DNA from 2 places in the Paraburkholderia sp. XV genome. Region 1 is predicted to be linked to the other one. Evidence: riboswitches for the same ligand, from Rfam matches in the RefSeq annotation. Region 1 holds a riboswitch; the other holds the start of a gene.
The links. Region 1 has a riboswitch for fluoride ahead of KFO72_RS29655 (voltage-gated chloride channel family protein). Riboswitches for the same ligand answer to the same signal wherever they lie in the genome.
Positions count from the first base shown of each region.

Region 2: it holds a riboswitch for fluoride, as region 1 does, so the genes downstream of both, crcB (fluoride efflux transporter CrcB) here and KFO72_RS29655 (voltage-gated chloride channel family protein) in region 1, are expected to answer to the same signal.

Region 1 covers NZ_JAGUUD010000082.1:8,339-14,059, reverse strand. The annotation lists gene KFO72_RS29670 (alpha/beta fold hydrolase) at 1-608, shown strand, start outside; gene KFO72_RS29665 (carboxymuconolactone decarboxylase family protein) at 1,329-1,775, opposite strand; gene KFO72_RS29660 (PLP-dependent aminotransferase family protein) at 1,937-3,379, shown strand; fluoride riboswitch at 3,712-3,782, shown strand; gene KFO72_RS29655 (voltage-gated chloride channel family protein) at 3,863-5,239, shown strand; gene KFO72_RS29650 (hypothetical protein) at 5,236-5,637, shown strand; gene crcB (fluoride efflux transporter CrcB) at 5,641-5,721, shown strand, end outside.
Region 2 covers NZ_JAGUUD010000049.1:41,233-46,953, reverse strand. The annotation lists gene KFO72_RS22325 (hypothetical protein) at 1-258, shown strand, start outside; gene KFO72_RS22320 (hypothetical protein) at 400-681, shown strand; gene KFO72_RS22315 (CHAD domain-containing protein) at 794-1,678, shown strand; gene KFO72_RS42330 (hypothetical protein) at 1,760-2,380, shown strand; gene KFO72_RS22305 (hypothetical protein) at 2,440-2,697, opposite strand; gene KFO72_RS22300 (hypothetical protein) at 2,711-2,962, opposite strand; gene crcB (fluoride efflux transporter CrcB) at 3,243-3,623, opposite strand; fluoride riboswitch at 3,698-3,758, opposite strand; gene KFO72_RS22290 (ammonium transporter) at 3,872-5,074, opposite strand; gene KFO72_RS22285 (sensor histidine kinase) at 5,530-5,721, shown strand, end outside.

The sequences.
Region 1 (5,721 bases):
TTACCAGTGATCTGGACGAGTTGATCAAGCAGCTCGACCTCACCGACGCCATCCTGGTCGGCTACTCAATGGGCGGTGGAGAAGTTGCAAGATACATCGGTACTCGTGGATCGAAGCGTATCGCCAAGGTCGTTCTGCTTAGTGCGACCACCCCTTTGCTAGTGGCACGGGCCGATAACCCGGAAGGGGTGCCCCGAGACGTCTTCGATGGGCTGCGGACCGGTATACTTAAAGATCGCGCCGAATTTCTGGTTAATTTTGGCCGCGCTTTTACTGGGGCTGATCGTGACCCGCCCGCGGTCACGCAGGCGATGCTCGACTGGACATTCGATATGGCAATTAAGGCGAGCATAAAGGCGACCCATGACTGCATAGCATCCTTTTCGGAAACCGACCTGCGTCCCGACCTGGCAAAGTTCGACATCCCAACTCTGGTCATTCACGGCGGCGCAGACCCCGTTGTGCCAATCGAACTTTCAGGCAAGCGGTCCGCCTCGCTAATTCCGGGCGCAAAATTTATTATCTACGAAGGCGCCTATCATGCTCTCTACTATACGCATAAGGATCGCCTCAATCAGGAAATATTGAGCTTCGCTCGATTATCGTAACTGAAGACGGCTGAGTGACTCCCGGCATCCAACAGGAAGCGAGCACCATCGTAAGGGTTCTTCGCATTGGCAACAACGCTGGGCCAAGCGAGTGCTTGTGAGCATGTGCCTGGCGCTGTGGCTCGCTCACGCACTTTGAATGTGTAGCTGAGCTAACGCGGGTCGTCGCGACCGGTCGTCGGCGCAGGCCCGGCTTCGTGTCAGTCGCCCACTACCCGTGTGTGGCCAGTCGAGTGCCCGCTCCAATCAAAGAAGAGACATCCTAAGGCTGAATATCGAGCCGCGCGGAAGGGTCGATTTGGTGCGCTCGCCGTCGGCCCGGGTTCGGCCATGAGCGGCCGGTCGAGGTCGTCGTCCAGTTTGGCTGACCAAGGCCTCGTCCGCCCTCGCTCAATGGCCGTTCTTCGGTGAGCAGATCGCAGGTGGCATTGCCTCCACGCGGCCAGAGGCGGCCGCACAAGACGCAAGGAGAGTGACCATTTCCTGGCGGATGACCGGATGACCGCCGGTCAGATTCGATTGACTCGGACGCTATGGACCGAGCCTTAGCCTGGCAACGCGAGGTGCACACGAGCTCCGGTATCCGCCTCGCCCTTCTACATGAGGTCGCAACTGGTTGATGTATTTTCAGTAGCCGCTGCGGCAATTAACCGTATCCGTTGGCTTGACGACACAGCGCGGATTTAGTCGGACGCGTCGGCGTCCGATGCCTCTGTGAACTCACGTCTTGGCGGCGACCGGGAGTCGGAATGGGGCGCCGAGACGGTTGAAGGCGTTCATCGCAGCAATCGTTATCGTGAGGTCGACAAGTTCCTTTGGCGAGAACGCCGCCGAGGCCGCCGCATAGGCTTCATCTGAAGCATGCGTTTCGCTGACGAGAGTCACCTCTTCGGCCCAAGCCAAGGCGGCGCGCTCCTGAGCGGAGAACAGGTGCGGGACTTCGTCCCACACGGGCACCAGCGTCACCTTGTCGATGGACATGGTCTTTCTAAGATCGCGACTGTGCATATCGATGCAATGGGCACATCCGTTAATCTGTGAAACACGGAGGAACACGAGATGAATGAGTTCCTCGGGCAGGTTGGTGCTTTTGGTCACATAGTGATGGACACCGAAAAGCGCTTTTGCGCCGTCCGGGGCGATCTCGCTCCAGTTCAAGCGTGTCATCTTCGTCCTTTGCCGTTTGGCCATAAAATAACGTCTCTTGCGTCACGGGCGCGGGTTGGTTACTTCCCCTTCGCGCGTGACTCATGGCATAACGCGACTTTACTAGCCCGAGATCACGGACAACAGGCCCAAGAATTGGCGAAATGACTGAGCCAAAGACTATGCCCACGCTCGCAATTGAGATAGACCGTAATGCGGCGGCGTCCGTAGGCGAGCAGATCTACACGAGCCTCAGGCAAGCAATCATCGACGGTCGTCTTCAACCCGGAAGACGGTTACCCTCCGGCAGGGATCTCGCTGCGCAGCTCGGCGTCGCACGCGGAACGATCCTGGTGGCCTACGAGCGGCTGGCTTCCGAGAAGCTAGTGTTCGGCGCAGGCCCCGCCGGCACACGCGTCTGCGCGCAACTTCCTCCAGCGCCAATCGCGACCGAGATTCCGCTGGACGGGCCACTGTATGCCTTTACACGACCGTATTCGAGCGCGCCGCTACCGTTCCAGATGGGCGTACCGGCTCACGATGCATTTCCCGCCAAGCTCTGGGCTCGAATGCGAGCGCGGGCAGTCCGTGCGGACGCCACTGGATACACGACCTACGCCGACCCTCGCGGCGAGCGCGACTTGCGCGCACAGATTGCCAGTCACCTGGCCATCAGCCGCCAGATTCAATGCCATCCCGATCAAGTTATTGTTACCAGCGGATACCGACAAGGACTGATGCTTACGCTCATCGCGCTCAGAGCTCACGGTCGCACCGCGTGGATCGAAGAACCGGGCTATCCGCTCGGAAGGAAAGCTCTGGAGCTGGCGGGGCTCACGGTTGCCCCTATCTCCGTCGATATGGAGGGGTTACGCGTCGAGGAAGGCATCGCTCGTGCTCCGCATGCCCTGTTAGCACTGGTCACGCCCGGCCAACATGCGCCGCTGGGGGTCGCTCTCTCGCCGGTAAGAAGGCGGGCGCTGCTCGAATGGGCTGAAGCGAAAGATGCTTGGATCATCGAAGATGATTACTTGGGCGAACTACAGTTGGTCGGACGGGCGGCGCCCGCCCTGGCTGCGGGTGATGGTGCGCAACGCGTGATCCACATCGGCGCATTCAGTAAGACAATCAGCCCCGCGCTGGGCCTCGGCTTCGTCGTCGCGCCGCGCGCACTGGCCGAACGCGTTGTCGAAACAGTTTCAGTAATGGCACCTGCTCCGAATAGGACGACACAGCTGGCACTAACGGAGTTTCTCGCAGATGGACACTTCATGCGCCACCTCCGACACATGAAGAAGGTCTACGCTGAGCGCCGCCATCTCGCTGTTGAACTGCTCAGGAAGCGATTTACGGAGGTCGTGGAATCGGGATTGGGGCTGATTGTCAAGTTGCCTGATGGTGTCGATGACCTGGAAATCGTTCATTCCGCGCGCAAGCAAAATCTTGCACCGTCAGCGCTGTCTGCGTGGTACCTGCGGACCGAGTTCGCGAGGAACGGCCTACTTTTGAGCGTAACGAATCTTCGGCCCGACAACATCCGTGCGGCGTGTGCTGCTCTCGAAGATGTTGTTTCAGCACGCATCTCGCAACGTCGAGGCGTCGATGCAAGCCATCGTTTCTTTTGATCGGCTTGGCGTGACCGGTACGGACAGCTTCGCGGTCATCCGTCTGAGCATATCGACGGTCCACTTCGGGTCGTGAGTACGCACTGCCGACTGGCCGCTTCCAGGAAGCAGAATTCCACTGGCCGCTTTCCGGCGATGAATTTGAAGAGCGGGCTGACGCAGCCCGACCCACAGCAGCCCTTCGCCGAACATTCAATGCAATGGCCGCTAGCGGATTTCAAACGGACCGTCAGGAAACACCGTTACCGCGAATCGCGGCGCAATTCAGATCTTCCCCGGCTGAATCAGGGAAGAGAGACGGTTGTTCGCTGTCATCGGATGCTATATAGTCCGAGTTGATTGGAGATGGCGTTCCTCCTTTAACCATCGCGCTAACGGCGCGGTTAATGACGCCTACAGTTACCTGACTATCGTCGGGACTGTAGGCGCTCGCGCCCACATCCTTTTCGTTGGTCAGGCCAAGCAACATCGCGCACATGACCAATGCACAAACTCAAACGCTTTGAACAACTCGAACTGTTGCCTTATCTGGGCAAGTGGTTTCTGATCGCCTGCGTCGCCGCGGCTCTCGCAGGTAGCGCCTCCGCCTTTTTCCTCATTTCCCTCGATAGCGCAACCGCGTGGCGCGAGGCTCACCGCTGGGCGATCTGGCTGCTGCCCGTGGCGGGCTTCGCCGTGGGCTGGCTGTACCACCTGCTGGGTAAGCCAGTCATTGCGGGCAACAACCTGATCATCGACGAAATCCACGATCCGAAGAAGGTCGTACCACTGCGCATGGTGCCGCTCGTGCTCGGCGGCACGATCGTCTCGCATCTGTTCGGTGCGTCGGTCGGACGGGAGGGCACGGCCGTGCAGATGGGCGCAGCACTCGCGGACCAGCTGACCCATGCGTTCCGCCTCGAACGTGAAGATCGTCGCATCCTGCTGATGATCGGCATGAGCGCAGGATTCGCGTCGGTGTTCGGCACACCGCTGGCCGGTGCAGTGTTCGGACTCGAGGTGCTGGCAATCGGACGCATGCGTTATGACGCGCTCTTCCCTTGCATCGTGGCAGGCATCGTCGCCGATCAGGTCTGTCTGGCATGGGGCGTCCATCACGTCCACTATGCGGTCGGCACGATCGCGCCGATCAGCGCATGGAGCGTCGTTGCTGTCGTGATCGCCGGCATTGCGTTCGGTCTGGTCGGCATGGCATTCGCAACCAGCGCGCACAAGCTCGGCGCGCTGGTGAAGCGCTACATCCCATATGCGCCGTTGCGCCCGTTCGTGGGCGGAATCGTCATAGCGACCGCCGTGTGGGCGCTCGATGCCTATCACTACATTGGCCTCGGCATTCCCGACATCGTTCGCTCGTTTCAGCAGCCGATGCAGCCGTGGGACTTTATCGCAAAGTTCGGCTTTACCGTTGCCTCGCTTGGTACAGGCTTCAAGGGCGGCGAGGTCACGCCGCTGTTCTACATCGGCGCGACCCTCGGCAATGCACTGGCGCCGCTGCTGCATATGCCGTTCGCGCTGATGGCAGCCATCGGCTTCGTTGCGGTGTTCTCCGGGGCCGCAAATACGCCGATCACCACCACGATCATGGCCGTGGAGTTGTTCGGCACGGGCATCGGCCCGCTTGCCGCAATCGGCTGCGTGACCGCGTATCTGTTTTCTGGCCATGCGGGCATCTATCACGCGCAGCGCGTCGGGCATGGCAAACATCGCAAACACCGACTGCCGGTGCCAGACGGAATACAGCGTGCCGAACCCGGCGGGTCTCGACCGCAGAAAGCAACAGCGGTGACACTGGTTGCGAATGGCAAGCAGCCGCGTGGGTATATTGATCCGGCAGTGACGGCAGGGGAAAGCGGCCAATGATTCAGCAAAGCAACAACCAGCGCATTGCGGCGCTGCGACTTTACTTCCCGCTTGCGACCCGCGCCCGAGCGACGCGGTTCTGGCATCGCCTCAGCGCACCTGCGCTCGCCCATCACCTGATATCTGTCGCGAAGAGGTCCAATATCATGCAAGCGATGCTGCATCAAATCAGTTCAGGGTATCTGCCTGGAGAGCAGCTTTCTCATCAGCATCCAGAAATCAGCGGAATGCGGCATCCGCAGTGTCTCGAACTGGTCGACACAGAAGAACGCCTGCGTGACTTTATGCGCGAGCACGCCGATGAGCTGCGCAAGGTCCACGCAGTGATGTTCCTCTGCGAACTCCCCGCCGCGCATCAGCTCACTGCGCATGCGCACCCAACGTCAAGCGGAACTTAAATCATGACAGGGGCGTACTCGCTTATCGCCATCAGCATCGGCGCGATGCTAGGCGCACTCGCCCGTTATGGCTTGAGCGTCACG
Region 2 (5,721 bases), on a different contig from region 1:
TACCGGATCGACGACGACGTGGGCCGCGAGTTGTCGCGGTATATCTCGCTGAGCGCGCCGAAGGCGATCGTCGCGGCGCGACGCGCGCTCGCGGATGCGAAGGCCGTGCATCCGGGCGACCTCAGCACGCTCGAACTCGATTTCGACGATGCCGAACAGCGCTGGACGAATGCGTGCAGGCAAAAAATTCAAGCACTACGCGTCAAGCTGACAGAGATGCGCGCGCACACTGCGCCCGACGCGGATGAGTTCGTATAGTCCGGGCGTGGTGTCGAAAGTGGCGCGGTCGATATCGTCGCCAGTACGCGGCTACTCGCGCCGCACTATTTCATCTATCTCGCTCCCGCCGGGAGCATGGCGAGCGGTAGCGGGCAAGTCGAAGTCGCGAACGTTTCGCAGATGACGCCTCTGCCACAGTGGCAACTGTGCGCGCGTAACTACATCGGCGGCTGGCTGCATGAGGAAAACGTGGAAGTGGAGGTGGCGGACGTCGCCTTGTGCGGATGGCCGTTGCCCGCATTCCGGCGCTGGATCCAGGGCGTCGTCGCGTTGCGGCGCAAGCTGTCCCGCGAAGAAGGCGCGGCGGTTCCGGGCGACTGCGTGCTCGCGGCAGGCGACGGCTTCTGTCTCGTGATGGACCTGCCGACCTTCGCCGCGCACAACCCGCCGCAGGACAGATAGCCGCAGCAACAGCGGAGATCGCGATTTCGGCGCGACGGGAAAGCGTATGATGTCTGTTGCATCGGTCGATGCATCACAAGGCATCTTGTTGTCGCTCCCGATACGAGGCCCCATGAGACACGACGATCGCCCGCACGATGTCGCCGATTCCGGTGGCGAGGCGCATGCGGAGTCGACCTTCGCCGCGCTCGCGGCGCCGCTCGTCGATGAAGCGCTTTCGCAAAGCGCATCCATTCACGCCGACGCTTCGCCGGAATCGCTGCATCAGCTGCGCGTTGCGCTGCGACGCTTGCGCTCGTTGTGGTGGGCGTATGGTCCGCTGCTCGACAGGCAGGAAAACGCGCGGCAGCGCGCGCTGTACCGCTTTCTCGCCGATGCCGCCGGTAAGACGCGCGACTGGGACATCCTGCTGGAACTGCTGGCGAGCAAGACGAACGAAACCAGTGAACCGGGTGAAGAGGGCGCGCCGCGCGCCGCACCCGCCTGCCTGCGCGAAGCACGCGAGCGCGCGCTTGCCGCGAGCCGCGAGACGCTCATCAACGCGGACATTCGCAACGTGCTGCATGGTGCACTCGCAAGCACATCGAAGGAATTGAACTCGGCGCCCGAAAGGCACGCATTGCAGAAGTTCGCGGCAAAGCGCGTGCGCGCCGCCGAAAAATCGCTGCGAAAGCGGATGGACAAGGCGTCCCGTGCGAAGCCCGCCGACTACGATGCGCTCCACGACGTGCGCAAGGCGGGCAAGAAGGTTCGCTATCTGATCGAGCTTTTCGGCCCTGTGCTCGATGACGTCGGCCACGACCACACATTGAAGCGTCTCAAGAAACTGCAGCAGTGCTTCGGCGAGCTCAACGACGTGACGGCAAGCATTGCGCTGTTGCGCGAAAACACCGGTCTGTTCGCCGACGAAGCCGAGGCGCGCGCGGCGCTTGCGCTTCTGAAGGAGCGTCGCAAGGCACGCCGGCGCGAGGCGGTGCAGCTGTTGCGCGAAACATAGCGGGCGCTGCACATCACTTCAGGCGGGCGGCACCATTCGCGAAACCGTATATACTGTTTATACCGTTAACGAGGAAACACGATGAGCACGCCGCGAACCAAAGAACCCACCAAAAAGGCCTACCACTTCCCGAAGAGCGCGAAGGAACCGGCTGCCGAAACCAAAAAGCCCGCAGTGAAGGCATCACGGACTTCGGAAGCGAAGAAGGCAGCGACGGTCGAGCAGGCGCCCGTAGTTGCGCCGGAAGCGGCAGGCGCGAGCCCGAAGGCCACGAAGACTACGAAGACTACGAAGACCGCGGGCACTGTGAAGGCGGCGAAGAGCGCAAAGACGGAAAAGGCAGTCAAGCCCGCCAGCAGTGCAAGTTCTGCCGCGAACGCGAACCCTGCGAAGGCGCCCAAGGAAGCCAGGGCCGTCAAGACAGCGAAGACCGCGCCGGCATCCGCCGCCGCTCCCGAAAAAAAGCCGCGTGCGAAGAAAGAGAAGGAAAAAGTGGTCCGCGACAGCTTCACCATGCCGAAATCCGACTACGCGAAGATCGCCGAACTCAAGCAGCGCTGTCTCGACGCGGGCATTTCCGTCAAGAAGAGCGAACTGCTGCGCGCGGGCCTGAATCTGCTCGCCGTGTCGCCCGCCAAACGCCTGATCGCGGCCGTTCAGGAACTCGAAGCGGTAAAGACGGGCCGTCCCGCGAAGTCATAAGCCGGCGTGGCGGCCGCGCGTGCCGCCGCGATGCCGGAGAGCCGTTCGTGCCCGGCCGTTCAGCGCGGATAGCGCTCCACGAACGCCGTATGCATGCGCTTGAGCAGCGCGATATACGGACGCCCTTGCGCCGACATCATCGACGATGCGGCGAGGGCGTTCGTCTCATCCCACAGGCGCTCGAACTTGTCGCGGGCGACGTCGGGCGGAATGCCGGACATCAGCAGACCCAGAAAAGTCCTTTTCGATTTCGTCGGCGCGGCGGGTGGCCGCGCTGCCGAGCCGGTCGGCTCGTTATCGGACGGATCGGAGGACACGGTTGTTTGCCCGCTAGTTCATCGATCTCAGGAACCGCCAACGCTGGTCCATGCTGTGCAGCAGCGCGATATAGCTGAAGGCGGTATCGCTGTCGTCGCATGACTGCGCGGCGTCGTTGACTTCGTTCCACAGGGTTTCGAAACGTGCGGCCGCTTCGGGCCGGCTCAGCGGCTGCGCGAGCAGCTCGGAAAACGCAAACGACAACTCCTCTGCGCTGCGCCGCAGAGGAAGCAACGAACGACGCGAAAGATATCTGTACTTCAAGAGGTCCCCGGCTGGCTTGCGTGGGATGCGCGCGAAGCGGGCGCTGCGCGCGCCGTCCGGCCCAAGCCCTTTTTGGCGACGATGCGACGATGCAAGGCTCGTCGCGCGTTCGGCGGCGGTGCTTGCGTGACGGGCCGTCACGATGTCCGCCGCATATGACGACGATGATACAGCCACGCGACGCCCACGCGGCAGCGTTCAGCAATGATCTTTTGATGAACGGCAGGTGTCAGTCATCGTCGTGCTGGGCGCGTCGCGCGGGGGCGCGCGCGCGTGCCGTTCAGCGCGAGACGACGGCGACCGTCGCGATGCCGAGCACGGTCATGACGACCGACGCCGCCACGTGAATCGCAATCTCCCCAGCGGCCCAGTTGAGGCGGCCTTGCTGCAGGTGCTGGACGACTTCCGCGGAGAACGTGGAGAAGGTCGACAGGCCGCCCATCAGGCCCGTGATGATGAAGAGGCGCCATTCGGGCGCGATCTGCGGATTGCGCCCGAAGTACGCGACGGCGACGCCGATGATGTAACCCGCGATCACATTCGAGGCGAGCGTGCCGAGCGGCAACGCCGGAAAGAGCGCGTTGAGGCGCAGACCGAGAAACCAGCGAAACAGCGAACCGAGTGCGCCGCCGATACCGACGGCAAGAATGGACAGATACATGAGCAAGCCTGGAAAGCCGAACATCGACGAACCGGGCTGCGGCGAGGCGTGATGCTGCAACGTCCGCAGGTCCGGGCGAAGCAGGCATCATCAGCCACGAGGGCGGTTTAGGAGAATGCCATCTCCGGCGCGCGCCAGTCTAACATCGGCGCGCGCGTTGGTACGAAGGACCGGCGGCGCGCCTGATGGCATGTGCCGACCCCGGAAACGCGAGGTTACACCAGACGCCACGGGCTTGCAGTGGTGCGTCAGCCGACCGTTTCGCGTTCCGGCGTCGACGTGATCTTGTGGATCGACAGGTCGGCTCCGTTGAATTCGTTTTCCTGGTCGATGCGCAGCCCGACCGTGATCCGGATTGCGCCGTAGACGATCGTGCCGCCGAGCGTCGCGAACCCGACGCCGCCGAGCGTGCCGATCACCTGGGCCGCGAACGACACGCCGCCCAGTCCGCCCAGCGCGTGCAGGCCGAAGATCCCCGCCGCGATGCCGCCCCATGCGCCGCACAGGCCATGCAGTGGCCACACGCCGAGCACGTCGTCGATGCGCCAGCGGTTCTGCACGATCGTAAACATATAGACGAACAGCGCGCCCGCCACGGCGCCCGTCAGCAGCGCGCCGAGCGGATGCATGACGTCCGAGCCGGCGCACACGGCCACCAGTCCCGCGAGCGGGCCGTTATACGTGAAGCCCGGGTCGTTGCGGCCCGCGAGCCACGCGGTCAGCGTGCCGCCGACCATCGCCATCAGCGAGTTGACGGCGACGAGGCCGCTAATCTTGTCGATCGTCTGCGCGCTCATCACGTTGAAGCCGAACCAGCCGACGGCCAGCACCCACGCGCCGAGCGCGAGAAACGGAATGTTCGACGGCGGATGCGCGGCGATACGGCCGTCGCGCGTGTAGCGGCCGTGGCGCGCGCCGAGCAGCATCACGGCGGGCAGCGCGACCCAGCCACCGAACGCGTGCACGACCACGGAGCCCGCGAAATCATGGAACGGCGCGCCGAGCGCCTGCGTGAGCCACGTCTGGATGCCGAAGTGGCCGTTCCACACGATCCCCTCGAAGAACGGGTAGATGAAGCCGACGAGCACGAAGGTCGCGAACAGTTGCGGGTTGAACTTCGAGCGCTCGGCGATGCCGCCCGACACGATCGCGGGAATTGCGGCGGCGAACGTCAGCAGGAAGAAGAAGCGCACCAGCGCATAGCCGTTGTGCGCGGCGAGCGTTTCGGCGCTGCCGTAGAACTGGACGCCGTAAGCGATCGTGTAGCCGATGAAGAAATACGCGATCGTCGACACCGAAAAGTCGACCAGAATCTTCACCAGCGCATTGACCTGATTTTTCTTACGGACCGTACCCAGTTCGAGGAACGCGAAGCCCGCGTGCATCGCGAGCACCATTGCCGCGCCGAGCAGAAGAAAGAGGGTATCGGTGCCGGTTTTCAGACTGTCCATCCGTTTGATTCCTGCGATGCGCAAAAAGCGGGCATCGAATGCAAGAAGTGGGCCAAATGGATGCGCCAACGCGTGTTCTCGGTGCGATGCTGCACTGGAATGGGCCGATGCGGCGTGGAAGCGTTTCGATTGCTCGACCTTCCCGACACGTGCGCCGCGATATCGGCACCTTGAATGTGCATGAGCGCGAAATCGGGGCATGCAAATATCCCAAAAACGGGCATATACCTATGATTTGCTTGCTATTTCCATACGAATCAATAACGCGGTAATTGGCGCGCCAGCGCGGCGGAACGCGCCCTGAACATGCGCCACGCCCGGCGCCCACGATCGGCTGCCTCCTGCACCAGATTGGCGACGCGCCCGCGGGTTGCGCTTTGTCATGAACTGCAATCGCCGACATAATGTGCCGTCCCCGGCGCGACCCGCCGGCTTCCGACTCTCCCGGCGCGCGCATGAGACTGACGACCAAAGGCCTGCTTCTGATTGCGATCCCCGCTGTCTTCGAACTGGCATTGCTGTCGGGTCTCATCAAGGCGCAGTCGGATGCCGAACAGGCCGAGCGCTGGAGCATGCATAGCGAGGATGTGCTGCGGCAGACAGCCAGCATTCTCGCGCCCGTGCTGCTGGAATCGGTGCGGTTGCGC